DNA from 4 places in the Citrobacter sp. GW821-FHT02E08 genome. Region 1 is predicted to be linked to each of the others. Evidence: predicted binding sites of a transcription regulator. Region 1 holds the regulator's gene; each other region holds the start of a gene.
The links. The regulator PurR, encoded in region 1, represses purine synthesis genes. The targets are predictions, from matches to a motif close to CANGCAAACGTTTGCNTG.

Region 2: a site for PurR is predicted at 985-1,002, ahead of purL (phosphoribosylformylglycinamidine synthase). Genes of this name have one in related genera too.
Region 3: a site for PurR is predicted at 1,865-1,882, ahead of pyrD (quinone-dependent dihydroorotate dehydrogenase). Genes of this name have one in related genera too.
Region 4: a site for PurR is predicted at 1,183-1,200, ahead of AC07UY_RS01810 (nucleobase:cation symporter-2 family protein). Genes of this name have one in related genera too.

What each region holds. Positions count from the first base shown of each region.
Region 1 is NZ_JBWKVL010000004.1:85,736-88,822, reverse strand. Features, by position in the region: gene punC (purine nucleoside transporter PunC) at 1-554, opposite strand, end outside; gene punR (DNA-binding transcriptional activator PunR) at 668-1,600, shown strand; gene purR (HTH-type transcriptional repressor PurR) at 1,597-2,622, opposite strand; gene cydH (cytochrome bd-I accessory subunit CydH) at 2,919-3,008, shown strand.
Region 2 is NZ_JBWKVL010000007.1:28,421-31,507, forward strand. Features, by position in the region: gene mltF (membrane-bound lytic murein transglycosylase MltF) at 1-820, opposite strand, end outside; gene purL (phosphoribosylformylglycinamidine synthase) at 1,077-3,087, shown strand, end outside.
Region 3 is NZ_JBWKVL010000006.1:31,979-35,065, reverse strand. Features, by position in the region: gene ssuD (FMNH2-dependent alkanesulfonate monooxygenase) at 1-184, opposite strand, end outside; gene AC07UY_RS10125 (sulfonate ABC transporter substrate-binding protein) at 181-1,155, opposite strand; gene ssuE (NADPH-dependent FMN reductase) at 1,148-1,723, opposite strand; gene pyrD (quinone-dependent dihydroorotate dehydrogenase) at 1,978-2,988, shown strand.
Region 4 is NZ_JBWKVL010000001.1:365,080-368,166, reverse strand. Features, by position in the region: gene ygfT (formate-dependent uric acid utilization protein YgfT) at 1-775, opposite strand, end outside; gene AC07UY_RS01810 (nucleobase:cation symporter-2 family protein) at 1,231-2,679, shown strand; gene AC07UY_RS01805 (hypothetical protein) at 2,681-2,806, shown strand; gene idi (isopentenyl-diphosphate Delta-isomerase) at 2,947-3,087, shown strand, end outside.

The DNA.
Region 1 (3,087 bases):
TTTGCGGTGGGTTTTAAACGCAGGGCGGGCAGCATCAGGATCAGCGTAATCACAAACAGCGTGGCGAAAATGGCCTGCCAGGAAAAATGCGCGAGGATCCAACTGCCTAACAATGGCGCAAGCGCAGGCGACAACCCGACCAACGGCATGATGGTGGCAAAAATACGGTTAACTTTTTGCGACGGGTAGTAATCCGTCACCAGTGCCTGCCAGACAACAGCAGCAGCACACACGCCAATGGCCTGGATAAAGCGCAGAACCAGCAAGCCTGTTGCACTTTCTACCCACAGCATACCCAGACTTCCGAGGGCGAAGATCGACAAACCGAGCAATAGTATGGGCTTACGACCGTAACGATCGGATAGCGGACCCCAGGCGAGCTGGGCGATGGCGAACCCGGCTAAGAACAGGCTCAGACTGGCGCTGACGGCAGAGGCAGGTGTCTGCAAATCGGCCTGAATGGCAGCAAATGCAGGTAAGTACATATCTGTTGCCAGAAAACCCAGTACGCTGAGACCCGCCAGCCAGACTAAAAACCCTTTTCCCGGTTGCATAATACATTCTCTTTTTTTATCAGTAAGACATTGCCGCAGAGTGTAGGGAGTGAAATTCCTGTTGTGAAACGCTAATATTTGTCTACTGAATTCAAATTTTTTGTAGGCAGAATATGTGGTCAGAATATTCCCTTGAAGTTGTTGATGCTGTCGCGCGCAATGGTAGCTTCAGTTCCGCCGCCCAGGAACTGCATCGCGTGCCCTCGGCCGTCAGCTACACCGTACGTCAACTGGAAGAGTGGCTGGCGGTTCCCCTGTTTGAACGACGCCACCGGGATGTGGAATTGACGCCCGCCGGCGCCTGGTTTTTAAAAGAAGGCCGCTCTGTTATCAAAAAAATGCAGATCACCCGCCAGCAGTGCCAACAGATTGCGAATGGCTGGCGAGGGCAACTGCCTATCGCGGTAGATAATATTGTGCGACCAGAACGCACCCGGCAGATGATTGTCGACTTCTATCGCCACTTTGATGACGTCGAGCTGATCGTTTCTCAGGAGGTGTTTAACGGCGTCTGGGATGCGCTTTCCGACGGACGCGTGGAACTGGCCATTGGGGCGACGCAGGCGATCCCCGTCGGCGGGCGCTATACCTTTCGCGATATGGGAATGTTGAGCTGGAGCTGCGTGGTGGCAAGTCATCATCCCCTGGCGGCGATGCCCGGACCCTTGAGTGATGATACGTTGCGCAACTGGCCGTCGCTGGTCCGTGAAGACACGTCACGGACACTGCCTAAACGTATCACCTGGCTGCTGGACAACCAAAAGCGCGTGATCGTACCGGATTGGGAATCGTCAGCAACCTGTCTTTCCGCCGGGTTATGTGTCGGGATGGTGCCTACGCATTTTGCAAAACCGTGGGTCGACAGTGGCAAATGGGTCGCGTTGACCCTGGAGAATCCATTCCCGGATGCAGCATGCTGCCTGACCTGGCAGCAAAATGACACGTCGCCCGCATTAGCCTGGCTGCTGGAGTATTTAGGCGACAGTGAAACGCTGAATAAAGAGTGGTTGCGAGAACCTGAAGAGGTTCCCGCCGGGGAAGCTTAACGACGATAGTCGCGGAACGGACCATCCGCAACCGAACGACGTTCGATCAGTCGCGGGTGGACTTCAATAGACTGCGACTCTTCACGCTTGTTGACGATACGGTCTAACAACATATTAAAGGCCGTTTCACCCAGTGAGTCTTTCGGTTGGTGAATAGTGGTCAGTGCGGGTGTGAAATAGCGCGCGTTACGCACATTGTCATAACCGATCACCGAAATATCCTGCGGTACGCGCAAACCCATTTCGTCAGCAGCGCAGAGCGCCCCCATTGCCATGATGTCGCCACCGCAGAATACCGCAGTAGGGCGATGGGTCTGAGAGAGGATTTGCTGCATTGCACGATAACCAGACTCAGGTTCAAAATCGCCCTGTACAATCCAGTTTTCCGGGACTTTTATCAGCGCTTCGTCCATCGCCTTCATAAAGCCCGCCAGGCGGCCAGCCCCCGTGTTACGCTCCATCGGGCCAGGAATGACGCCTATCTCACGATGACCGCGTTCCACCAGATAACGACCGGCCATATAACCGCCTTCGAACGCGTTATCAATGACCGTATCGGTAAAGTCAGCCTTCGCTTCGCCCCAATCCATAACCACCATTGGAATATGGCGATACTCTTCAAGCATGGAGAGCAGAGACTCTGGATATTCCGAACACATAACCAGCAGACCATCCACACGCTTTTGCGCCATCATGGAAAGGTAGGCCCGTTGTTTTTCAAGATTATTCCAGGCATTGCCAAGGATCAGGGTGTAGCCTTTCTGGAAGCAGTTTTTCTCAACGGCTTCAATAATTTCAGCGAAATAGGCGGCTTCACTGCTGGTTGCCAGCAGACCGATAGATTTGGTGTGATTCACCTTCAGGCTGCGGGCGACGGCACTCGGGGAGTAGTGCAATTCTTTGATTGCTGCCCAGACAGCATTGCGAGTCTCTTCTGCGACAAAACGCGTTTTGTTAATTACATGTGATACGGTTGTAGTGGAAACGTTTGCTCGCTTCGCTACATCTTTAATTGTTGCCATTACATTTCACTCCAGACCATATCCAAACTCCTGAAAATACTGTAGGTAAACGTTTGCCTTTACACACCCTTATCGCAACATCAGGGTTGCGGCACGCCGGGAAAACGACACGAAACGTCAGGAGGGGGTCAATGGCCGGTACGCTAATCAAGTAAGCGTGGAATTTTGTCTGATCTTGACGAAAAGGGGAAGAGTTAAAAGTGGTTATCAATATAAATCCTGGGAGATTTTTACATCCAAGTGTGTAAAAATGCGCAATATCACTTTTTGTGTGGGAATAAAAAGGAGCAAATTTGATGAGCACCGATCTGAAGTTTTCGTTAGTAACCACTATTATTGTTCTGGGCCTGATCGTAGCGGGTGGTCTGACCGCCGCACTGCACTGATTTACCGTGAGGGAGCATGCTCTCCCTCATCTCGTTACCCCTTCATTGTTACTAAATCAGCAAAAGTCTTTTGCCATTC
Region 2 (3,087 bases), on a different contig from region 1:
AATCAAAGTCGCCGCCGTGACCCAAATATTTTTCTTCCAGTCGCGCCAGAGAACCGTCTTCATTAATGGTGTTAAAAAAATCGAGCAGGGCTGCCGAGAGCGTGTTGTCATCATCCAGTTGGCTGAACCAGGTGACCGGCTGCTCATCGGTGACATCCAGCGCAACGGCCAGCTCAGGGTGTACGCGCTGGAACAAGCTGATGGCCACCGAGTCTGCGATGGTGTACTCCAGTTCGCCGCTGATCACCGCTTCCATCAGTTCCGTCGTGCCCTTTTTGTCATCGACTTTCCAGCTGAGTTCGGGGAACTTTGTCTCTTTCAGGGTGCGTAGGTCATTCAGGACCACATGACTTGGCGCAATGGTGAGTTGGTTTTCATTCACGGTGGCAAGCGTTCGCGGGCGATATTGTCCGACCCGATAGACCACTTGCTGAGAAACAGAATAGTACGTTGGACCCGATTGGTAGTTTTTCACGCGTTCGCTGTTATAGACCAGACCTGCGGCCAGCAGGTCGGCCTTGCCATTGTCCAGATCGTCAAACAACTGGCTGATGTTCTGACGTACGGTGACCTTCAGCTTTACGCCTAAGTAGTTGGCGAACAGCTGCGCCAGCTCATAATCCAGACCGTACTTTTTTCCATTGAGGGTTGAGTAGGTTAGCGGTGAGTCAATGGTACTGACGCGCAGCTCTCCCCGCGCCTGAATGGCGGCGATACGATTATCGGCTTTACCGAACCAGGGGATTGATGGCCAGAGGGCCGCTGCCAACAGCAGCGTCAGTATGCCGATGAACAGATAATTAATCTTTAATTTTTTCAATTAGTTAATTCTCTGGATCGTGCGGTTTCTCAGCCTGAAAATGTAGTGATTAAAGCCAGTGTGAGTCATTGATGTGCGGCATTTTGCGCAACAATACGCCAGTTGGCAACTAATTCGGAATCAGTGGCGCATCGGATGATAAGAAACGGCGGTGATTTTATTTCGACGCAAACGGTTTCGTCAGCGCGCCAGATTCTTTATAATGGCGCCCGTTTCCCCACTTGGGCACACCGAAAGCTTAGAAGACGAGAGACTTATGATGGAAATTCTGCGTGGTTCGCCTGCACTGTCTGCATTCCGTATTAACAAACTGCTGGCGCGTTTTCAGGCTGCCAACCTCCAGGTCAACAATATTTACGCTGAGTATGTCCATTTTGCCTGCCTGAATGCGCCGCTGAACGATGATGAACACGCGCAGCTTGCCCGTTTGCTGAAGTATGGCCCGAGCTTACGCAGCCATACCCCGGAGGGAAAACTGCTGTTGGTTACCCCTCGTCCTGGCACCATCTCTCCCTGGTCTTCCAAAGCAACGGATATTGCACACAACTGCGGCCTGCAACAGGTGAGCCGTCTGGAACGTGGCATTGCCTGGTACGTTGACGCTGAGCCACTCACCGCTGAGCAGTGGCAAAGCGTTGCTGCTGAACTGCACGACCGCATGATGGAGACGATTTTCTCCTCGTTGAACGACGCAGAAAAACTGTTTGTTCACCACCAACCGGCACCGGTTGCCAGCGTTGATGTGCTGGGCGAAGGTCGTCAGGCACTGATTAACGCAAACCTGCGTCTGGGCCTGGCGCTGGCGGATGACGAAATTGATTATCTGCATACTGCCTTCAGCAACCTGGGCCGCAATCCAAACGACATTGAGCTTTATATGTTCGCCCAGGCGAACTCCGAACACTGCCGTCACAAGATTTTCAACGCCGACTGGGTCATTGATGGCAAACAACAGCCGAAATCGCTGTTCAAAATGATTAAAAACACCTTCGAGACCACGCCGGACCACGTGCTTTCTGCCTATAAAGATAACGCGGCGGTAATGGAAGGTTCTGAAGTGGGGCGCTACTTTGCCGACCATGAAACGGGTCGTTACGACTTCCATCAGGAACCTACACACATCCTGATGAAAGTAGAAACCCATAACCACCCGACCGCAATTTCGCCTTGGCCAGGTGCTGCGACCGGTTCCGGTGGCGAGATTCGTGACGAAGGCGCGACTGGGCGTGGCGCGAAGCCGAAAGCCGGTCTGGTTGGTTTCTCTGTTTCTAACCTGCGTATTCCGGGCTTTGAACAGCCGTGGGAAGAAGATTTCGGTAAGCCGGAGCGCATTGTTACCGCGCTGGACATCATGACCGAAGGCCCGCTGGGCGGCGCCGCATTTAACAACGAATTTGGTCGTCCGGCGCTGAACGGTTACTTCCGTACGTATGAAGAGAAAGTGAATAGCCACAACGGCGAAGAGCTACGCGGCTATCACAAACCGATCATGCTGGCGGGCGGGATCGGCAACATCCGCGCCGATCACGTACAGAAAGGCGAGATCGTCGTTGGCGCGAAGCTGATCGTGCTCGGCGGCCCGGCGATGAACATCGGTCTTGGTGGCGGCGCGGCGTCTTCTATGGCGTCCGGCCAGTCCGATGCCGATCTGGATTTCGCCTCCGTACAGCGCGACAACCCGGAAATGGAACGTCGCTGCCAGGAGGTTATCGACCGTTGCTGGCAGTTGGGCGATGCTAACCCAATCCTGTTTATCCACGACGTGGGCGCGGGCGGTCTCTCTAACGCGATGCCGGAACTGGTGAGCGACGGCGGGCGCGGCGGCAAATTTGAACTGCGTGACATCCTCAGCGACGAGCCGGGTATGAGCCCGCTGGAAATCTGGTGTAACGAATCGCAGGAACGTTATGTTCTGGCGGTTGCCGCTGACCAGTTGCCGCTGTTTGATGCGCTCTGCAAGCGCGAGCGCGCACCGTACGCCGTGATCGGTGAAGCAACCGAAGAACAGCATCTTTCGATGAATGACCGTCATTTCGATAATCAGCCTATCGATCTGCCGCTGGATGTTCTGTTGGGCAAAACGCCGAAAATGACCCGTGATGTGCAGCGCCTGCAAGCAAAAGGCGACGCGCTGGATCGTCGTGATATTACCGTTGCCGATGCGGTCAACCGCGTACTGCATTTACCTGCCGTGGCGGAAAAAACGTTCCTCGTCACCATCGGCGACCGCACCGTCACCGGCATGGTGGCGCGCGATCAGATGGTTG
Region 3 (3,087 bases), on a different contig from region 1:
CAACCAGCCACGCATCTTCGCAGGAGCGTCCGGTGGGGATCAGCACGCCGGTAAAGCCCAGGCGGTCTGCGGTTTGTGCGATTTGTTGCAGATAACCGTGAGTGACCGGGCGCGAACCTTCTTCTGTTCCCAGATAGTGCCCGTCACCGTGTGTAGGTAAAAACCAGAACATATTCAAACTCATAATTTTTCTCCTTCCTGCGAAGTGGCGTGCCAGATGCGGTCGCGAATATCGATTTTTTTCGGTACCAGGCGGTTGTCGTAAAACAGATCGGCGGTTTGTTGCTGCAGCGCGGCAACCGTGGCGTCAACCGGCGCGATTGTGGTCGGTGGGCGATGATCCAGATAGCTGGCGATCACCGGCGCGGGCAATCCCATCGTTTTGGCAAGCAGCGCAATACTTTGTTCGCGTTGGCTAAGCGTCAGCGCATCGGCCTGACTGAAGGTGTTGAGCACGCCCTGAATAAAGGCGCCATTTTTTTCAGCATACGGGCGCGCCGCCAGATAGAACGAACCGGTTTGTTTTAAGTCAGAGCCGTCCTTCAGTACGCGCACGCCGCCTTGCAGAAGTGCTGCTGAATAGTAGGGATCCCAGATAGCCCAGGCATCGACGTTACCCTGCTGGAAGGCCGCACGGGCGTCCGCCGGGGTCAGAAAAGTCGGTTGAATATCGGTAAATTTTAACCCGGCCTGCTGCAAAGCCCGGAGCAGCAGGTTATGTGAACTGGAACCTTTCTGGAAAGCGACCTTGCGCCCTTTTAAATCCGCCACGCTTTTAATGGGACTATTTTCAGGTACCAGAATCACTTCTGCCTTCGGTTTAGGCGGTTCGACGCCGACATACACCAGGTCCGCCCCGGCGGCCTGCGCGAAGATCGGTGGTATGTCGCCAGTGCTGCCCAGATCGATACTGCCGACATTCAGCGCTTCAAGCATCTGCGGCCCCGCCGGGAATTCTACCCAGGAGATTTTCGTTTGCGGATAGCGCGTTTCCAGAAGTTGGTGGCTTTTTGCCAGCACCATACTGATGCTGCCTTTCTGATAACCGATACGCAGCGTCTCGGGCGTGGAGGTCGCTGCGTGAGACAGGGCTGAAAGTGACAGTAAACCGGTCAGCGCCAGCCAGGGTGAATGACGTTTGAAGAGATTAAGCATGGGCGATCCCCTGTGATGGGTGAAAATCAGGAACCTGTACATCCCGACGATGCAGCGCCTGCCAGAACGTCTCGAGAGCGTTGTCCAGGCGCAGTTGTAGGTTCGGGGTGAAGTGCGGTTTATGCTGATAATCAATAACCTGAGAGTCATCAGCAAACACGCCATGCAGAATTTCCTGCGCTTTAAGCGCGCTTAATACCGGCTTGAGCGCATAGTCAACGGCCAGTAAATGCGCGACGGTGCCGCCGGTGGCGAGAGGCAACACCACCTTCCCGTCGAGCGCCCGCTCAGGCAGCAGGTCAAGCAACGTTTTTAACGCCCCGGAATAGGCCGCTTTATAAACGGGCGTGGCGACAATCAGCCCATCGGCCTCTTTTAACTGGGCGACCAGGGTTTTCAGCGCGGGGCTGTCGAATCGCGCATATAAAAGATCTTCAGGCGCAAAGTTGTGGAGGTACCAGTGGCAGACCTCGACATCCAGAACACTGAGTTTTTCACGGGCATATTCCAGTAACGCACTGGAACGAGAGGGAAAACGCGGACTTCCCGCCAGAGTGATGATGCGCATATTCTCAATCTCTCCTTATAACCAATTAGTTGCTTTTTACTAACGTTGATAACAATTTGTGCAGTCTGACAGAGAGATTTTGTGAATCGAAATGATTTATCCGGCAGAGAAAATCTGAAAAACGCATAATTGAGTGGGGAGGAAGAAAACGATTGCGTGGACATCGTCATTTATTGCCGCAGGTCAATTCCCTTTTGGTTCAACATCGCACATAATACGCCCCCGGTTTGCACACCGGGAATCCAGGAGAGTTCATGTACTACCCCTTCGTTCGTAAAGCCCTTTTTCAGCTCGATCCAGAGCGCGCTCATGAATTAACATTTCAACAATTACGCCGTGTCACAGGTACACCGCTGGAAGCGCTTGTGCGCCAGAAAGTGCCAGCAAAGCCTGTTACCTGTATGGGGCTGACTTTTAAGAACCCGCTTGGTCTGGCCGCAGGTCTGGATAAAGATGGGGAGTGCATTGATGCGCTGGGCGCAATGGGGTTTGGCTCGATAGAGATAGGCACCGTGACGCCACGCCCTCAGCCTGGCAACGATAAACCCCGCCTTTTCCGCCTGGTCGATGCGGAAGGGTTGATCAACAGAATGGGCTTCAATAACCACGGTGTCGATAACCTGGTGGAGAACGTTAAAAAATCGCATTTTGACGGCATCCTGGGGATTAATATCGGTAAAAATAAAGATACGCCGGTAGAGCAAGGCAAAGATGACTATCTGATTTGTATGGAAAAAGTCTATGCTTATGCAGGTTATATCGCGATCAATATCTCTTCACCAAATACGCCAGGATTACGCACGCTGCAATACGGCGATGCGCTGGACGATTTATTGACGGCAATTAAAAATAAACAAAACGATCTGCAGGCGATCCATCAAAAATATGTGCCGGTGGCGGTAAAGATCGCGCCGGATCTTTCCGAAGAAGAACTGATCCAGGTTGCTGACAGTTTAGTCCGTCATAATATTGATGGTGTTATTGCCACCAATACAACGTTGGATCGTTCTTTGGTTCAGGGAATGAAAAACTGTGACCAAATGGGTGGTTTGAGTGGACGACCGCTGCAATTAAAAAGTACAGAAATTATTCGACGTCTGTCGCAGGAATTAAACGGGCAGTTACCGATTATTGGTGTCGGTGGTATTGACTCGGTGATAGCGGCGCGTGAAAAAATGGCGGCTGGCGCCTCACTGGTGCAAATTTATTCCGGCTTTATTTTTAAAGGTCCGCCGCTGATTAAAGAAATCGTTACCCATCTCTAACCTTTTCCCTTAATCGGACAACCAGGGCTTTATTTCCAGCCCTGGTTGTTTTATATTCCTTCACTGTTGCTTATTTATACATTTTAGTCTTTTCTTATT
Region 4 (3,087 bases), on a different contig from region 1:
CACAGATCTCCGGCAGAGAACTGGTCTGGTGGCAGAGTTCCGCCGCCTCGATGATGCGTCCCTCACGCACAAGACGCACATAACCGGGAATCGCGTTATGCAGGGGGCAGTGCCAGTTACAATTCGCTTTTTCAGCACAATAGACACAGCGCCCGCTTTCATAAACGCTCTGCTGCTGATCCAGACCGTAATAAATTTCGCCAAAATGTGTTTTCCGCTCCGCAGCGGAACGTTTCTCCGCCCCCTTACGTGGCTCAGCGGAAAGTAACATTTCACGACGGGAAAGCCTGCTGCCTCCCGCTACATCACCTTCTGCACTCCTGCGCTGTCGAACCTTTTGCAATTGCAGCAATCCCTTGTCATCCATCAAGCGCAGCGCCTTTGTGGGGCATGCCTCAACGCAGGCTTGTCCACCCGAAACACGTTGATGGCAAAGGTCACATTTCTGCGCAACAGCATCGACCATCTCGATAACCCCAAAGGGGCAAGCGATTGCGCAGCTTTTACAACCGATGCAGCGCCGCTCGTCCAGTTGTACACTATCAGCGTGAAAGGTGAGCGCATCCACCGGGCAGGATGCAACACAGGGGGCGTTAATACAGTGATGACATGTAACAGTGCGGGTGATCTCTCCTTTCCCCACAAGATGGATTCGGGGTAAAAAGTCACACCGATTTTGTGGCCAGTTTTCCTGATGATGAGCCAAAACGCAGGCGATTTCGCAAGCATGGCAGCCTATACATTCCATCGCATCGGCAACAATAAATGTGTTCATTTGCGTCCTTTTCATCTGATTGGTTATTTTTTCAGATACCGCGATGCAATAAATGGGCATATCTTTGCAAGCAGGGAAAGTTATTTGATATTTTGCGACTTACATCAAACTAAAAAATGGCTGCCTGTGAAGCCTTCTTTAATTAACCTCATTGCTGATTCTTAAAAGTTCATAGAGATAGGTCTGGAAATATATGCTTACAGGGTAATAAAAAATGAATCACTCCATTCCATAATGATTAAATACTTATCAATATGAGAAAACAAAAGATCAAATCCAGGTCGTATCTCTTTACCAGATGTTCCCCAAATTAGTCATTGTGTGATTTCTTCCGCATTTCCACCCTATACCTTTCCGCACAGACTAAAACTGGCATCCCACGAGCATGTCCTTTTACTGTTTTAGCAAACGTAAACGGTTGCTTTTTACTCAGGCGAGTTAAAGGAGAAAAACGCATGAGCGCCATAGATTCTCAATTGCCCTCATCCTCGGGTCAAAACCGCCCTGGCGATGAGGTTGACCGCATACTATCTCCAGGAAAGCTTTTCATACTCGGTCTCCAGCATGTCCTTGTCATGTACGCTGGCGCGGTCGCGGTACCGTTGATGATTGGCGACAGACTCGGGCTCAGCAAAGCGGAAATTGCTCTGCTCATTAGCTCCGATCTTTTTTGTTGTGGTGTCGTAACGCTTCTGCAATGTATCGGCATCGGTCGCTTTATGGGAATTCGCCTGCCGGTGATTATGTCGGTTACGTTTGCCGCCGTTACACCAATGATTGCTATCGGTATGAATCCGGATATCGGTTTGCTGGGTATTTTTGGCGCGACAATTGCGGCGGGTTTTATCACAACGCTATTAGCACCACTTATCGGGCGTTTAATGCCATTATTCCCCCCCCTGGTCACCGGCGTGGTGATTACCTCTATTGGACTGAGTATTATTCAGGTCGGCATCGACTGGGCGGCGGGAGGGAAAGGAAATCCTGAATATGGCAACCCGATATATTTAGGCATTTCTTTTGCCGTATTAATTTTTATTTTACTCATTACACGTTATGCCAAAGGTTTTATGTCCAACGTTGCCGTTTTACTCGGCATTGTATTTGGCTTTGCGTTATCGTGGATGATGAATGAAGTTAATCTGTCAGGCCTGCACGATGCCTCATGGTTCGCTATAGTTACACCGCTGGCTTTTGGCACACCGGTTTTTGATCCCGTCTCAATTCTGACGATGACGGCAGTACTGATCATTGTTTTTATTGAATCGATGGGGATGTTCCTGGCACTCGGGGAGATTGTGGGTCGTAAACTCTCCTCACAAGACATTATTCGCGGGTTACGTGTGGACGGCGTAGGAACAATGATTGGCGGGCTTTTTAACAGCTTCCCTCATACCTCATTTTCGCAGAACGTCGGTCTGGTCAGCGTGACGCGCGTGCACAGCCGTTGGGTTTGCATTGCTTCCGGTATCATTTTAATTCTGTTTGGCATGGTGCCTAAAATGGCAGTACTGGTCGCCTCAATTCCGCAATTTGTCCTCGGCGGCGCGGGTCTGGTGATGTTTGGCATGGTGCTGGCAACCGGGATTCGCATTCTGTCACGCTGTAACTACACCACCAATCGTTACAACCTCTACATTGTGGCGATTAGCCTTGGCGTCGGCATGACTCCCACGCTGTCCCATAACTTTTTCTCCCAGCTACCCGCCGTCCTCCAGCCGCTACTCCACAGCGGCATAATGCTGGCAACGGTCAGCGCTGTCGTACTGAATGTCTTCTTTAACGGCTATCAGCATCACACCGAGCTGGCGCAAGAATCGATCTCCGACAAAAAATTAAAGGTCAGGACCGTCCGTATGTGGTTGCTGATGCGCAAACTGAAAAAAAACCAGCAGGATGAATAAAATGCATATTTTATTGCGCTGTATTCTGAGTGTTCTGCTGCTCATGCTGATCTCGATACCCGCCATTTCTGAAGGTATTGCTCTGGGCATTGAAAGTCGGTTCAATTTCATGCTGCTGTTTTTCTAAATCCTCTTTTTCTCCCGACACCCGCGTCAAATGACGCGGGTGCCGAATCCCTCACCATCACATACATTCTTGAGAAATCATTCTGTCGCGATATTTCATACCCTATAATGGTGTGTGCTTAACATTCACGGCGAGACATTATGCAACAGGAACACATTATTTTATTGGATGAGCAGGCCAGGCCTTCCGGTACGCTGGAAAAGTATGCGGGGCACACCCTCAATACCCCTTTACATCTCGCCTTCTCTTGCTGGTTGTTCAACACGCAAGGCCAGCTTCTG